DNA from 2 places in the Clostridium tanneri genome. Region 1 is predicted to be linked to the other one. Evidence: a T-box and tRNA genes for the amino acid it is inferred to sense, from the RefSeq annotation. Region 1 holds a T-box; the other holds one or more tRNA genes.
What was found. A T-box is a leader RNA that pairs with one kind of tRNA and senses whether it is charged. The one in region 1 lies ahead of thrS (threonine--tRNA ligase), so its partner is inferred to be a tRNA-Thr.
Positions count from the first base shown of each region.

Region 2: it encodes a tRNA-Thr, which carries the amino acid that the T-box ahead of thrS (threonine--tRNA ligase) is inferred to sense. The anticodon was not compared.

Region 1 is NZ_JARUJP010000008.1:118,489-126,379, forward strand. It holds tRNA gene P8V03_RS08940 (tRNA-Asp) at 1-36, shown strand, start outside; tRNA gene P8V03_RS08945 (tRNA-Phe) at 43-118, shown strand; tRNA gene P8V03_RS08950 (tRNA-Gly) at 123-197, shown strand; tRNA gene P8V03_RS08955 (tRNA-Cys) at 201-274, shown strand; gene P8V03_RS08960 (methyl-accepting chemotaxis protein) at 372-1,877, opposite strand; gene P8V03_RS08965 (DUF6873 family GME fold protein) at 1,999-2,703, opposite strand; gene ytxC (putative sporulation protein YtxC) at 2,916-3,815, shown strand; T-box leader at 3,923-4,214, shown strand; gene thrS (threonine--tRNA ligase) at 4,285-6,201, shown strand; ribosomal protein L20 leader region at 6,242-6,354, shown strand; gene infC (translation initiation factor IF-3) at 6,365-6,907, shown strand; gene rpmI (50S ribosomal protein L35) at 6,927-7,127, shown strand; gene rplT (50S ribosomal protein L20) at 7,153-7,512, shown strand; gene P8V03_RS08995 (TrkH family potassium uptake protein) at 7,764-7,891, shown strand, end outside.
Region 2 is NZ_JARUJP010000028.1:30,414-38,304, reverse strand. It holds gene P8V03_RS16780 (adenylosuccinate synthase) at 1-1,280, opposite strand, end outside; gene P8V03_RS16775 (NAD(P)/FAD-dependent oxidoreductase) at 1,404-2,771, opposite strand; gene P8V03_RS16770 (DUF3006 domain-containing protein) at 3,069-3,278, opposite strand; gene P8V03_RS16765 (response regulator) at 3,330-4,958, opposite strand; tRNA gene P8V03_RS16760 (tRNA-Thr) at 5,199-5,271, opposite strand; gene P8V03_RS16755 (replicative DNA helicase) at 5,318-6,652, opposite strand; gene lonC (Lon family ATP-dependent protease) at 6,680-7,891, opposite strand, start outside.

The DNA.
Region 1 (7,891 bases):
CGGAGGTCGAGGGTTCGAGTCCCTTCTGGGTCGCCAAATTTAGGCTGGATAGCTCAGTCGGTAGAGCAGAGGACTGAAAATCCTCGTGTCCCTGGTTCGATTCCTGGTCCAGCCACCACTACGCGGGAGTGGCTCAGTGGTAGAGCGTCACCTTGCCAAGGTGAACGTCGCGGGTTCGAATCCCGTCTTCCGCTCCAGATGGCGCTATAGCCAAGTGGTAAGGCAGAGGTCTGCAAAACCTTTATCCCCAGTTCAAATCTGGGTGGCGCCTCCAAAAAACACTGTTTAGTAATTCTAAACAGTGTTTTTGTTTTTTTTTTGTATAAAATGTAAATTATAAGAGGCATAAGTTAACTTATGCCTCTTATAATTTACTGTTGGGAGTATAACCTTTTGATTAATTCTTCTAATTTATTAGCTAAAATCTTAAGAGAGTCAGCTAGATTAGAATTCTCCTTTACAGAAGCTATTTGTTGGTTAGTGATTGTAAGCACCTGCTCAGAGTTTAGAGAGGATTTTTTTGCTGTTCCCACCATCTGATCTATATAAGCAGAAATCTCCTCAGATTCAGCTGCCATTTCTTCAGTTAAGGCTGTTAGGTCTTCTATATCCTCTACAACTTTATTAGTGGCTTGTAAAATATCTTTAAATATATAACCGGATTTATCTACTATGTCCTTACCATTTAATACCTCTTTAGTCTGTAAGGCAAAGGATTCTACAGCAAGATTAGTATCTTCTTGAATTTGTTTTATTAAAACCTCAATTTCGGCAGCAGATTGAGAAGATTGCTCTGCTAGTTTTCTGACTTCATCTGATACTACTGAGAAGCCCTTACCGTGCTCTCCAGCCCTAGCAGCCTCTATAGCGGCATTAAGGGCTAGCAAATTTGTATCTGCTGATATTTTTGTAATGACTTCTACAATCTGTCCTATTTTTCTAGAATGTTCGTCTAATTTTTTTACAACATCTGCAGAAATTTGTGCAGATGAAATTACAGAATCCATTTGCGAAATAGCTTGATTTATAAAGCTGTATCCTTCATTAGCCTGTTCAGACATATCCCTTGAGCTTTCGGATACCTTAGAAAAGGTCTCTGCTATTTGCTGTACTGCAAGGGACATTTCACTCATTGATTTAGAAGTTTCTTCTGCTCCTATTAATTGGGATCTAGCGCCATTAGCTACTTCTAGCATAGATGTTACAATTTCATCATTGGTTTTTACTGATGTATTAGTGCTATTTGATAATGTGGTTGAAGAGTTTAAAATCAGTTGTGAGTTCTCTGACAGTTGTTGGATTAAATCTTTTATAAGTGAATCAGTTTTCTTTTTTTCATTTTCCATTATTAAAGTGTATTTTTTCTTGCTCATTATTTGCAAGATAGTTGCCCCAGAAGTAAAAACTAGAAAGGAAGCATGCAGCGCTACCATACCGGAGGAATAATGTTTTTCTCCAAATATTACGTCTGGAATTAGGTAAAGACCAGTTATATGCTGTATTGCAAATAATATAGTCATAGTAACAATAAGGTTGATATCTTCATAATAAGCCAGTATGGCTATAACCATAAAAATAGAGAAATGATACTCAACCATTCCTATTCCGCCAGCGATTATAGACATACTTGAAAAAGTAAGGGTAAGCATATTAAAAAATGGAATTCTCCCATCGTTCTTTTTTCTATTATATAGATATAGGGTTATAACAAAGGTTAAAATAGGAATTACTAAAAATATGTTTAATATTATTTCGTGATTCTCTAGCATTGGATGATTAAAGATATTTAGTACCCTGTTGAAAAAATGTATAAAGAAAGATATTAACATTGATGAAAAGGATAGAAAGGTCATTAACGCATTTTTTTGTTTAATCATATAGTCCTCCTTTTGTAATTTCGGGTTCCTTAAAGTTTTGTTATTTACAAAGGATATTATTAAAAAGACGATATAATATCCTTGTAAATAATTATCGAATTTTGTCTAATTAACTTTAAGGTTAATTCTCTATTACAAAAAGACTTCCTCTATCTATTAGCTTGTCCTTTCTTAAATAAACTGGTTTTACATTATGCTTTTTTAAAAAACTTAAAACTTCATTTCCATAAGCATAGTAATTTAAATCTCCGTAAAAAGCTAAAGTATTTTCATTAAGAAGACCACAACAACCTCCAATAAATCCATAATTCAAATTAGGCAGCTCAATATCTCCGGGAGGGAGAAGAAGTACGTCTATATTTTCAGTTATTAATGCTTTTGCTATAGACTTATCACTAGTCATAACTGCCCTCTCTGTTACAATAGCTGTTGAACATTTGCTATATCCTTGTTTTACATTTATCAGCTTTTTACTAGTCATCAGTTTCAAAAGTTCAGGATCAGTGTATTTTATATTATGCATAAATAAATTTGATAAGGATACACTATTTAAAATAATGTCGTAAGGATAAATATCTTTCAACTCATTTCCCGATAACAATACAGAAAATCCTAAATTTTTTAGCAGAGCTATAAAGTTTTTATCTACATCCTTATGAACCATTATTTTGTTTTTACTAATAATATGTAAAAGCATATCAGGATGCCCGCAAACTGCCTCATAAAGGGCTTGTGAAGGAGGGCATATTATAATTTTATAACCTAAACTTGTAATATTATATTTTTCTTCTTCTGTTATTCTAAAATCTACAATCGCATATTTCATTATAGTATCCTTCCTTATGTTTCACGCTAATTTACTTAAAAATTTAATGTTAATTAGTGAGGAGTTCTATTGGCTAGAAAAACCCTTTTTTCTATTCTATATTTTTGTCATATAAGTTTCAAGTACAGAGGTTACATGTCGGGATTTGACAAAAAGATTTTGTATATAGATTTAGTTTAGACACATACTATTTTTAGAAGGGAGTGTGAGGGATGCTATTACTTACAGTAGTATATGATAGAGAAAAAGAAGATATAATACATGGAATAAATGATATAAAAGAGTATTTTAAAAGTAAAAATATAGTTATTGGTATTTCGGAAAGCATAGAGTCAAATACTCACTTCGTAAAAATATTTTGTGAAGAAGAAATCAGCGCAAAACTTCGTAACATGTTTAATATACATGTAGCAAATATTTTATATAATGTTGTAATAGATGAATTCTATAGAAAAGATATGATGAGTTTTTTATCGGATACATACTTTTTTCTTAAGTATGATGAATTAAAAGAGATAAAAGACAGTAGTGTGGAAATATTAAAAGGCGAAGGCGGCATAGTTGATGAGAGTTCAATCTATTGCATGAATAAAAGAAATAACATAATAGATAAGATAGTTGAGTGTATAGGTGAGAATAAAGAGATTAATATAAAGGGATTTATTACCTTTAGAATGAAAGACCTAAAAGATGATTTGGAAGCTATAATAGATAAAGTAGTAGAAAAGTATATGGTTGAAAAGGAATATAATGAATTTATTAAACTCTTAAAATACTTCGTAGAAATTCAGGAAAGTAAAATTGATTTAGTGAACATAGAAATTGATAGTCAAGGAAAGTATGTGGTAAAAGATAAGAACTCAAATGATATAACTGAAATGTTATTTAGTGACCTTAATGACTTAAGATACAGAGAAAATACCAATGCGGAGGATATGATAATAAGCATTCTTATTACTAACTCTCCAGAAAAAATAGTAATTCACTGTGTTGAAAACTGTAGGAATAATGAGCTAATAGACACAGTTAAAAAGGTATTTACCGATAGAGTAGAGTTTTGTGACAATTGTAAAAGTTGCAAACAAATAAGGCAAAGTATTCATAGAGTGTAATATTTTAATTTAAAAATATTCATTATTTTTAGTTAATGTGTTGACAGTTAGAAAATTTAATACTATAATTTAAGAAAATAATTCAAGAAAGCAATTAAGCAGAATAATTAAAGACTATGATAAGGAAAAGTAAATAGAATACTGCTCTAAGAGAGAAGGATCCATTGGGTGAGAGGTCCTTTGAGTAAGATTTATTGAAAACCACCTTTAAGTTGTATACTGAATTTTAGTAAGTATTTCCGTAAGCCTGCGTTAAAGGTTCAGAGATAATAGTTATACTTATTATCTGCTAACTTAAATTATATTTCTAAACATTTGTATTTAGAATATAGTTTTATTAGTCAAAGATATATTTACTATTAAATTTGGGTGGAACCGCGATATACACTCGTCCCATGTACTGGGATGAGTGTTTTTTATTTGCAAGTAATTAAATTACAATAAGTAACAGAAAAGGGAGGAAAAAACCATGGTAAAGATTACTTTAAAAGATGGAAGCATAGTTGAAGTAGAAAAAGGATCAAAAGTAGCAGAAGTAGCTGCTAAACTAAGTACCTCATTAGCTAAAAAAGCTTTAGGAGCTAAAATAAACGGAGAAGCAGCAGAGCTAATGACAGAAATAAATGATGATTGTAAGTTAGAGATTCTAACTTTTGAGGATGAGGACGGTAAGAAGACTTTAAGACATACTGCATCTCATATACTTGCTCAAGCAATTAAAAGATTATATCCAGAAGTTAAGTTAGCTATAGGACCAGCGATTGATAACGGATTCTATTATGACTTCGATGCTGATTTTTCATTTACTCCAGAAATGCTTGAAAAAGTAGAAGCTGAAATGAACAAGATAGTTAAAGAAGATCACAAGCTTGAAAAATTCGAACTTTCAAGAGAAGAAGCTATAAAGCTTATGGAAGAAAAGGGAGAAAGTTATAAGGTTGAATTAATAAAGGACTTAGAAGAAGGAGCAGTAATATCCTTCTATAAAGAGGGAGAATTCGTAGACCTATGTGCAGGACCTCACGTACCATCTACAGGAAAAGTAAAGGCTGTTAAACTTCTTTCAATAGCTGGTGCTTACTGGAGAGGCGATGAGAAAAATAAAATGCTTCAAAGAATTTACGGAACAGCCTTTGAAAAGAAAGCTGAACTTGATGAGCACTTAAAGATGCTTGAAGAAGCAAAAAAGAGAGATCACAGAAAGATTGGTAAAGAATTAGATCTATTTAGTATTCATGAAGAAGGACCTGGATTCCCATTCTTCCATCCAAAGGGAATGGTAGTAAGAAATACACTACAAAACTTCTGGAGAGAAATGCACAGAAAAGCTGCTTATGATGAAATAATGACTCCTATAATCCTAAATGAAGCATTATGGCATCAATCTGGACACTGGGATCACTATAAAGACAATATGTACTTCACAAAGATAGATGAAGGAGATTATGCTATAAAGCCAATGAACTGCCCAGGTTCAATACTTGTTTACAAAAACGATATACACTCTTACAGAGATCTTCCTTTAAGATATGCTGAAATGGGAGTTGTTCACAGACATGAAAAATCTGGAGCATTACATGGACTAATGAGAGTTAGATGCTTTACTCAAGATGATGCTCATATATTTATCACTAAGGAACAAATAAGAGAAGAAGTACTTGGTGTTATAAGTCTTATAGATAACTTCTATAAAGTATTTGGATTTGAGTACTTTGTTGAGCTTTCAACAAGACCAGAAGATTCAATGGGAACTGATGAAGAGTGGGAAGCAGCAACTAACGGCTTAAGAGACGCTTTAGAGGATATAGGACTTAAGTATAAAGTTAATGAAGGTGATGGAGCATTCTACGGACCTAAAATAGACTTCCACTTAAGAGACTGCATAGGTAGAACATGGCAGTGTGGAACTGTACAGCTTGATTTCCAAATGCCAGAAAGATTTGACTTAAATTATGTGGGAGCAGATGGAGAAAGACATAGACCAGTTATGATTCACAGAGTTGTATTTGGATCTATTGAAAGATTTATAGGAATATTAACTGAGCATTATGCAGGGGCATTCCCAGCTTGGCTTGCACCAGTTCAAGTTAAGGTTATGAATATAACTGATGGTCAAGTTGAATATGTAAAGAAAATTGCAGATGAGTTAAAGAAAAATGATATAAGAGTTGAACTAGACTTAAGAAATGAAAAAATCGGATATAAGATTAGAGAAGCTCAACTTCAGAAGGTACCATACATGCTTGTTATTGGAGACAAAGAAATGAACGAAGGAAACGTAGCAATAAGAAGCAGAAAACAAGGTGATATTGGTACAATGAGCTTAGAAGGATTTATTTCAAAAATAAAAGAAGAAATAGATAAAAAAATAAGCATAGTTGACTAATAAAATATTGACAATTTAATATTATAGGTTTATAATACTATTTGTTAAGAAGAAACAGCCGTTTCTCACCTTGCAGCACAGCTAGTAGGGTTATTGGAAGCATTTATTTACTAGTGTATTCTAAGGACGGCTTTGCCGTCCTTTTTTATGTTTAAATAAATTAATGTCTATAAATTCACTGGAGGTGAAAGTTATTAGTAAAGATCTTCTTTTAAATGAGGAAATAAGAGAAAAAGAAATTAGGGTTATTGGGGATGATGGCTCTCAGTTAGGTATCCTAGCATCTAGAGACGCACTTAGAATGGCAGAAGAAAAAGAGTTAGATTTAGTTATGATATCACCAAATGCTAACCCACCAGTTTGCAAAATAATGGATTATGGTAAATTCATTTATGAGCAAGCTAAAAAAGATAAAGAGGCTAAGAAGAAACAAAAAGTTATTAGTGTAAAAGAAATTAGACTTAGTCCAACTATCGAAGAACATGATATTTCAATAAAAGCTAACAATGCAAGAAAATTTTTGATTGCAGGAGATAAAGTTAAAGTAACTGTTAGGTTTAGAGGTAGAGAAGCTGATTATTCACATATAGGTAAAAAAATACTAGCTGATTTTTATACTAAAGTTGAAGATGTCTGCATTCTAGAAAAAGAAGCAAAATTAGAAGGTAGAAACATGATAATGATTTTATCATCAAAGAAAGCATAATTGAGAGGAGGAATTTATTATGCCAAAAATGAAAACTAAAAAAAGTGTTGCAAAAAGATTCAAAGTTACAGGAACAGGTAAGCTTAAAAGAGCAAAAGCTTTCAAGAGCCATATATTAACTAAGAAGAGCACAAAAACTAAGAGAAATCTTAGAAAGACTGGATATGTTTCAGAAACTCAAGAAAAAACAATGAAAACATTAATGCCTTACGCTAAGTAGTAGGCTCTAGAAGGAGGATTTTTAAATGGCAAGAGTAAAAAGAGCCGTAAACGCTCGTAAATATCATAAAAAAATATTAAAACTTGCAAAAGGATACTATGGTGGAAAAAGCAAGTTATTTAAAACAGCTAATGAAACTGTTATAAGAGCATTAAGAAATGCTTATGTTGGAAGAAGATTAAAGAAGAGAGACTTCAGAAAACTTTGGATAGCTAGAATAAACGCAGCTACAAGAATGAATGGTCTTTCATATTCTAAATTCATGAATGGTATAAAAACTGCAGGTATCGATATAAACAGAAAGATGCTTTCAGAAATAGCTATAAATGACCCTAAAGCATTCACTGAATTAGTTGAAATAGCTAAAAAGCAATTAAACGCTTAATATACATAAAAGATGCAGCGATGACGCTGCATTTTTTATATTTATGGACATATAAATTATGTAAACTCATCAAATATAGAAGTTTTTCAAATAACCAGCAATTATACTAGCTTTTACTTATAATATTATTAAACTTTTAATATGTAGACAAGTATTACCTATAGGATATACTTGTCATAAATAATTATTTTAGAACTACAGATAATATTTAATAAATAAAAATTATCATTAAATAAGGAAGGTATCTTAAGATGAAGGTAGCAATCAATCGGTGGTGCAAGGTCAACGAAATTCAAATATTAGTGTTAGGTTTTGCCGCAGTAATTTTTATCGGAGCAATTTTGTTATCCCTGCCAGTGTCCTCAAGAAGTGGACAGTA
Region 2 (7,891 bases), on a different contig from region 1:
TCCTTAACTTTTATAGTTTGATCTCTTCTTGGTCCTACTGAGACTATTGATACCTTAGTATCAGTGAAATTCTCAATTTTATTCAAGTATTTTTTTGCGTTTTCAGGAAGCTCTTCATAACTTCTAGCATCAGCTATACTTTCATCCCAACCATCAAATTCCTCATAAATAGGCTCACATTTTGCTAAGTCTTCAAGACTTGCAGGAACATAGTCTATAATTTTTCCATCAAATCTGTACCCAGTACATACCTTTATTTTTTCCATTCCTGCTAAAGTATCAATTTTAGTTACAGCGAAGCTTGTAAGCCCTGAAATTCTAGCAGCACTCTTTAGTATTACAAGATCAAGCCAACCACATCTTCTTGCTCTTCCTGTAGTTACTCCATATTCGTGTCCTTTTTCTCTTAACCATTCACCAGTTTCCTCTAATAATTCTGTAGGAAACGGTCCTTTTCCTACTCTAGTTGTATAAGCCTTAGCTATACCTACAGCACTAGTTATCATAGTAGGTCCTATACCTACTCCATTAGAAACTCCACCGGCAATAGTATTTGATGATGTTACGTAAGGATATGTTCCGTAGTCTATATCTAAAAGTGTTCCTTGAGCACCTTCAAACAATACGTTTTTTCCTGATTTAATTTTATCATATACTTCAACAGAAATATCTCTTACAAAAGGTTTCATTCTTTCAGCATAACCTAAGTATTCATTATACATCTCTTCAAAGCTTAAAGACTCTCCGTTAAAAACTTTAGTAATTATAGAGCTTTTAACTTCAATATTTTCTCTTAGCTTCTCTTCAAAAACATCCTTATGCATAAGGTCACAAACTCTTATGCCACTTCTCTCCATCTTATCTGTATAACAAGGACCTATTCCTTTACCTGTTGTACCTATATCATTTTTTCCTCTTGCCTTTTCTTTGATTCCATCAAGAATCTTATGATAAGGCATTATAAGGTGTGCTCTATCACTTATTATTAAATTTTCTGGAGTAACATCAACTCCTGCATTTTTTAAATAATCTATTTCATCAAATAGAGCTTTAGGGTCAACAACAACCCCATTACCTATTACGTTTAACTTATCTCTATATAATATTCCTGAAGGAATTAGATGAAGCTTATACTGTTTATCTCCAACTTCAACAGTATGCCCTGCATTGTTACCTCCTTGAAATCTAACAACTACATCGGCGTCTTCTGCAAGATAATCTGTCATTTTTCCTTTTCCTTCATCGCCCCATTGTGCTCCTAATACAATAAATGCTGACATAAAAATTTCCTCCTCTTTATTATCTGTCTGTTACAGTAACATAGATTAAAACTTCAATTAGACTATTAATTGTAAGTATATAAATATAGTTTAACCTATATCAGTTAATGTTAATAGTATTTTCTAGATTTTTGCAAGAACTCTCGCTAAGTAAACTCCGCTTGCAGATGCTTGTGATAGCGAATGTGTAACTCCTGACCCATCCCCTAATGCATATAATCCTTTAACACTTGTCTCTAGGTTTGTATCAACTTCTACTTTTGAGTTGTAAAACTTCACTTCTACTCCATATAATAGTGTATCTTCATTTGCTGTGCCTGGGGCTATGTTGTTAAGGGCATATATCATTTCTATAATATCATCTAGCTGTCTCTTAGGAATTACAAGACTTAAATCCCCTGGAGTAGCTTTTAATGTTGGTATTGTAAAACTCTTAGCCATTCTACGTTCATTAGTTCTTCTTCCATTTACTAAGTCTCCAAACCTTTGAACTAATACGCCTCCACCAAGCATATTACTTAGTCTCGCAATAGATTCTCCATACTCATTGCTATCCCTGAACGGCTCAGTGAAATGATTAGATACTAGAAGTGCAAAGTTTGTATTTCCTGTATGAAGTTTTGGATCAGAATAACTATGTCCATTTACAGTTATTATACCATTAGTATTTTCATTTACTACCTCTCCATGAGGATTCATACAGAATGTTCTTACCATATCATTATATTTTTTTGTTTTATATACAATTTTGCTCTCATAAACCTCTTTAGTTATATGCTCAAAAATTTCTGCTGGTAATTCTACACGGACTCCTATATCAACTCTATTGCTTTCTGTTCTTATTCCCATTTTACCACAGACTTTTGAAATCCACTTAGAACCTGAACGACCAGTTGCTAACACCAGTTTATCAGAAGTAAAAGTCTCTTTGTTTGTAATAACTGAAAATTGTTCTTCTGACTTATCAATATCCAAAACTTCTGTGTCAAATAGCATTTCTACCTTGTCTTTTAGAAACTTATATATGTTAGATAATATAACTAAATTTCTGTCTGTGCCTAAATGCCTTACCTTAGCATCCAAAAGATGTAAATCATGTTGTAAAGCCTTACTTTTTAGTTCTGAATTAGCAGTAGAATAAAGCTTAGCCTCTGCTCCACCCATCTCACATAGAACTTCATCAACATAATTCATTAGATTTATGGCTTCATCTTTTCCTACATACTTGTAAAGTTCTCCACCAAAGTTATTTGTTATATTATATTTACCATCAGATAAACTTCCAGCCCCTCCGTATCCATTCATGATGTTACATACAGAACAGTGTATGCAAGCCTTTATCTTTTTTCCATCTATAGGACATACTCTTTTTTCTAAACTATGACCTTTCTCAATCATTAATATTTTCATATTAGGATTTACCTTTACCAATTCATAGGCAGTGAAAATTCCACTAGCCCCTGCACCAACAATAATTATATCGTATTTCATAAATACCCTCCTATGCAAATGTTATAAAAGGCGAACATTTTATTATACTATTCGAGCAGCTAAATTATTACTATAAAATTAAATTTTAAATTTCTTAATGAATTCTTTACTCTCTAATGGTATCAAAAGTAACTATTATAGTCAATAAAAATACGAATATTTAATGAGTAATCAATTTTAAAGTTCGCAATTCCTATGCTTTGTTTAGTTTTTTGACCATAATATAAATATTAAAGCTTCTAATTTCTTATAATTAAAATAAAATCCAGCTGGATTCCATAGTCCAGCTGGTATAATTTATTTCCACATATCATCAGTCAAATTACTTATATATTTAGTTCTTTTTTTTGTTTCTTCTAGATTTATAGTTATTGTTTTATCAATATTTAATACATAACCTTCCTTTGCTTCTTCCGGGATCTTATTTCTTTCTATACTAATTGTACTTCTATCTTCTAATTCTATAATAGCAAAGTATCCTTCAAATCTATCAATAATTCCAATCATAGTACAATCTCTCCTTATTAGCTGTTTTTTAATATTATAAGCAGCATACTATTATAAAAGATATAATAATAAAGGGCTTCCATCTATATTATTAATTTTGGTATTGCTAATTAAAATGTTATTATTACCATCATCTTTTACCATATTGTATACAGTCTTAAGTAATTCCTCTACATTAAAAGGTTTAGATATATAATCATCCATTCCAGCATCAATAAGCTTTTCCCTATCTCCTTTTAGCGCATAAGCTGTTAACGCTATAATTGGAATATGTTTATCCTTATTTTCTTCAGATTTTCTTATTAATTTTGTGGCTTGTATTCCATCCATTATTGGCATTTGTATGTCCATTAGCACTAAATCATATTTCTTATTTTGTGCCATTTCTACGGCTTCTTGACCATTGTTTGCTACATCACATGTATGTCCGTATTTTTTTAATAGATTATACATAACCATTTGGCTTGCCTTGTCATCTTCAACTACTAAAATACTTAATTTTCTTTTCTTCTTTCCAGTTCCACTATTTCTATCTACAATATTTATTGAATTAAATCTCTTCCCCTTAACTAAAGCTATGCTGAATGTAAATGTTGTTCCTACATCCTTCTTACTTTTTACCTCTATTTTTCCGCCCATCAATTCTACAAGACCTTTGCAAATAGAAAGCCCTAATCCTGTTCCTTTATTTTTCTTAATATAATTCTTTTGGTGTATTTGACCAATATTCTTAAATATTTTAGGTATATCTTTTTTATCTATGCCTATTCCAGTATCTTTTACAGATATCTTCAAGTTTACTTTGTCACCAATAGAATCTTCCTTTTCAATAGCTAAGGATACCATTCCCTCTTTTGTAAATTCTATAGCATTGTCGATAAGATTGTCCAATACTTGTTTTATCTTACCAGGATCGCCAGTAAGCGTTTCTGGAATAGTATCATCTAGGCTAAACTTAAAATCTAATTTATGCTCCAAGGCTTTTTGGCTTTTAACTTTCACAATCTCAGTAATTAGGTCTTTAAAATTAAACTCAATATTCTCTATTTTTACTTTTTCTAGTTGTATTTTCGAAAATTCCATTATGCTGTTTACAATGTTGAGTAATCTAGAACTACTCATCTTTACTAAATTAAGATTTTCTTTCTGTTCTGAATTTAAAGCTGTCATTAGTGTTAAATCAGTCATTCCGATTATTCCACTAATAGCTGTTCTTATTTCATGGCTAACATTAATAAGAAACTTACTTCTATTCAAATTATTACTTTCTGCATCATTCTTTTCTTTTCTCAGTCTATCTTCTAACAGCTTTCTTTCAGTAAGATCATTCAGCATAATTATATTCCCCTGTAGTAAGTTGTTTGTGTCAAGTATTGGGGTAATCCTAATTTCAAAATGTCTTATACCTATTTTTGTTGTTATATTCTTCTCAAAAACATTTTCTGAATTTAAATTTTCTTTATTTTCCTGCCTAGAAAACTTAACCATAATATCTTCTAGATTTTCCTCTAAACTTAAAATATCAAATGTATCCTTTGCCCTACCATTTAACTTACAAATATTATTTACCCTATCTAACATTACAATAGGGTATGGTAAAAGTTCAAATATATCCTCATAATTAAAATTATAGTTACTTAAATTCAATTCCCCATTATTTTCATTAGATTCGCTTAACAAACCTATTCCCCCTAACTACTGATAGAATATTTATCTGAATCTTAAATAAATAATAAATTATTAAATATTTTAACCCTATTGTTTTTAATTATAATATATGAGAAAAAAAATTCAACACATTTTTGTATATATGAGAAATAATAATCAATTTTCCATTATGTGTATTACAAAATCATACAAATTTCTATATCACTATAAATAAAAATACCAAGGTTATAAGAACCTTGGTATTTTTTGTAATGCTCCTAGCAGGACTTGAACCTGTGGCCCGCTGGTTACGAATCAGCTACTCTACCAACTGAGCTATAGGAGCATACTATAGAAACTCATACTAATATTATATAAGTTTTTTATTTATATTATTCTTGGTGTATAACATCAAGATTACCAAACTTACTAAATTGGCCAAGCCAAGCTAGTTTTACTGTACCAGTAGGACCGTTTCTTTGCTTTGCAATTATACATTCTCCTACATTCTTTTCTTCTGTTTCCTTATTATAATATTCATCTCTATACAAAAACATAACTAAGTCTGCGTCCTGCTCTATAGACCCAGATTCTCTGAGGTCTGACAGCATTGGCCTATGATCAGTTCTTTGCTCAGGAGCACGAGATAACTGAGATAAAGCAACAACAGGGCACTGCATTTCCTTAGCTATAGCTTTAATAGATCTTGATATCTCTGATACCTCTTGTTGTCTACTTTCAGAGCCTTTACCACCTGACATAAGCTGAAGATAGTCAATAAGTATTAAATCTATTCCATGCTCCATTTTTAATCTTCTACACTTAGATCTCATTTCCATTACAGTTATACCTGCTGTGTCATCTATAAATATCTTAGCAGCAGCTAGTGGCCCTGATGCTTTGGCTATATTCTCCCAGTCTTTATCATCAAGGTTACCTGTTCTAAGCTTTAGCATATCTACATGGGCCTGTGAGCATAATAATTTATATGCAAGCTGCTCCTTAGACATTTCTAGGGAAAAAATTGCTACGCTTTTTCCCTCTCTTAAAGCAGCATATTCTGCAATATTTAAAGCAAAAGTTGTTTTTCCCATTGAAGGTCTTGCTGCAATTAGCACCATATCTCCTTTTTGAAAACCAGAAGTTTTTGCATCAAGTTCTCTGAACCCAGAAGGAACTCCTGTCGTTTGTCCTTTATTGTTAAATAATCTTTCTATTTCTAAAAAGCCTCTTTCAAGAACAGCATTCATAGGTTCAAAATCTGATGTACTTCTATTGTTGGAAATATTAAATATTTCCTTCTCAGCTAAATCAACAACGCCTAAGACATCATCTTGACTACTATAACTTTCCTCTATTATTTTAGTAGATGACCTTATAAGTTTTCTAAGTACGGCCTTATCTTTTACTATATTTATATATGAATGAATATTTGCCGTAGAAACTACTGATCCACTTAGTTCACTTATATATGTTAATCCCCCAGCCGACTCCAACTGACCCTTAGATTTGAGATTTTCCGTAAGGGTTATTATATCTACAGCTGTGTCTTTCTGATATAAATCTAATATTGCACTAAAAATAACTTTATGTGCATCTTTATAAAAGTCTTCAGTTTGTAAAACTTCCATAGCTTCTGCTATGGAAGTTTTGTCTACAAGCATTGACCCTATTACACTTTGTTCTGCCTCTATACTCTGCGGCATACTTCTAAGAGGTGTATCCATCCGTTCTCTCTCTCCTTAGTAATGACTCTAAAACACCAATGCCATTAGCTCCTCTATGTCCTTAACTACTTTAACATCAATATCATCAAGCCCTTGTGGGATTTCCTTTGAATTATCATCAGGTATAATTACTAAATTAATACCCTTTCGTCTTGCTCCATATACCTTCTCGAATATACCTCCAACTGGCTTTACTTTACCTCTTAATGATATTTCACCAGTTACAGCTACATCTTGTCTTAATGGTTTATCTAAAAGAGCACTTATAATACATACTGTAATAGCTGCTCCAGCAGAAGGACCATCAATTCTTCCCCCACCAACTATATTTACATGTATATCGTAATCACTTATATCTTTATTAGTTATTTTTCTTATGACAGAAGCAGCATTAAATACTGAATCCTTTGCCATACTTCCGGCAGTATCGTTAAATCTTACTATGCCTCTTCCCTTTTCCTTTGCTTCAAAAACTGCAGCCTCAATTTCTAAAGTAGAACCTATATATCCGCTTACCCCTAATCCATATATATGTCCAACATCATATCTTGCCTCTGTGTTAACTACCTCAAAAGGAACAAGTCTACCTATAGATATAACTTGTTTCAAATCTTCAATTGTTACTTTTATCTTATCTTCTAATACTGAACCATCTCTATTATAAAGTACATAACCATAAACATCTGACAAAATATTAACTGCTTTTCTTCCTTCTATAGTATATCTACTTATAAGTTCTGAAACTCCATTATCTAATTCTATATTAAGCTTTTCAGCTGCATTTTCTACTATTTGTTGTATATCCTTTGAAGTTAGGGGCTCAAAATAAACTTCTGTACATCTTGACCTTAAAGCTGGATTAATTTCACTTGGTTCTCTTGTCGTAGCACCAATAAGTATAAAATCTGCCGGTGCTCCATTTTCAAAAAGATACTTAATATACTTTGGAGTATTGTCATCATCTGGATCGTAATATGAAGATGAAAACTCAACTCTTTTATCTTCTAACACCTTTAATAACTTATTTTGCAACATTTCATCTAATTCACCAATTTCATCAATAAAAAGAACCCCTCCATGAGCTTCCGTAACAAGTCCAAGTTTTGGTTCTGGAACTCCTGTTTCAGCTAAATCTCTTTTAGTTCCTTGGTATATTGGGTCGTGTACTGATCCTAATAATGGATTTGTTATCTCTCTTGGATCCCATCTTAATGTAGTTCCATCAACCTCTATAAACTT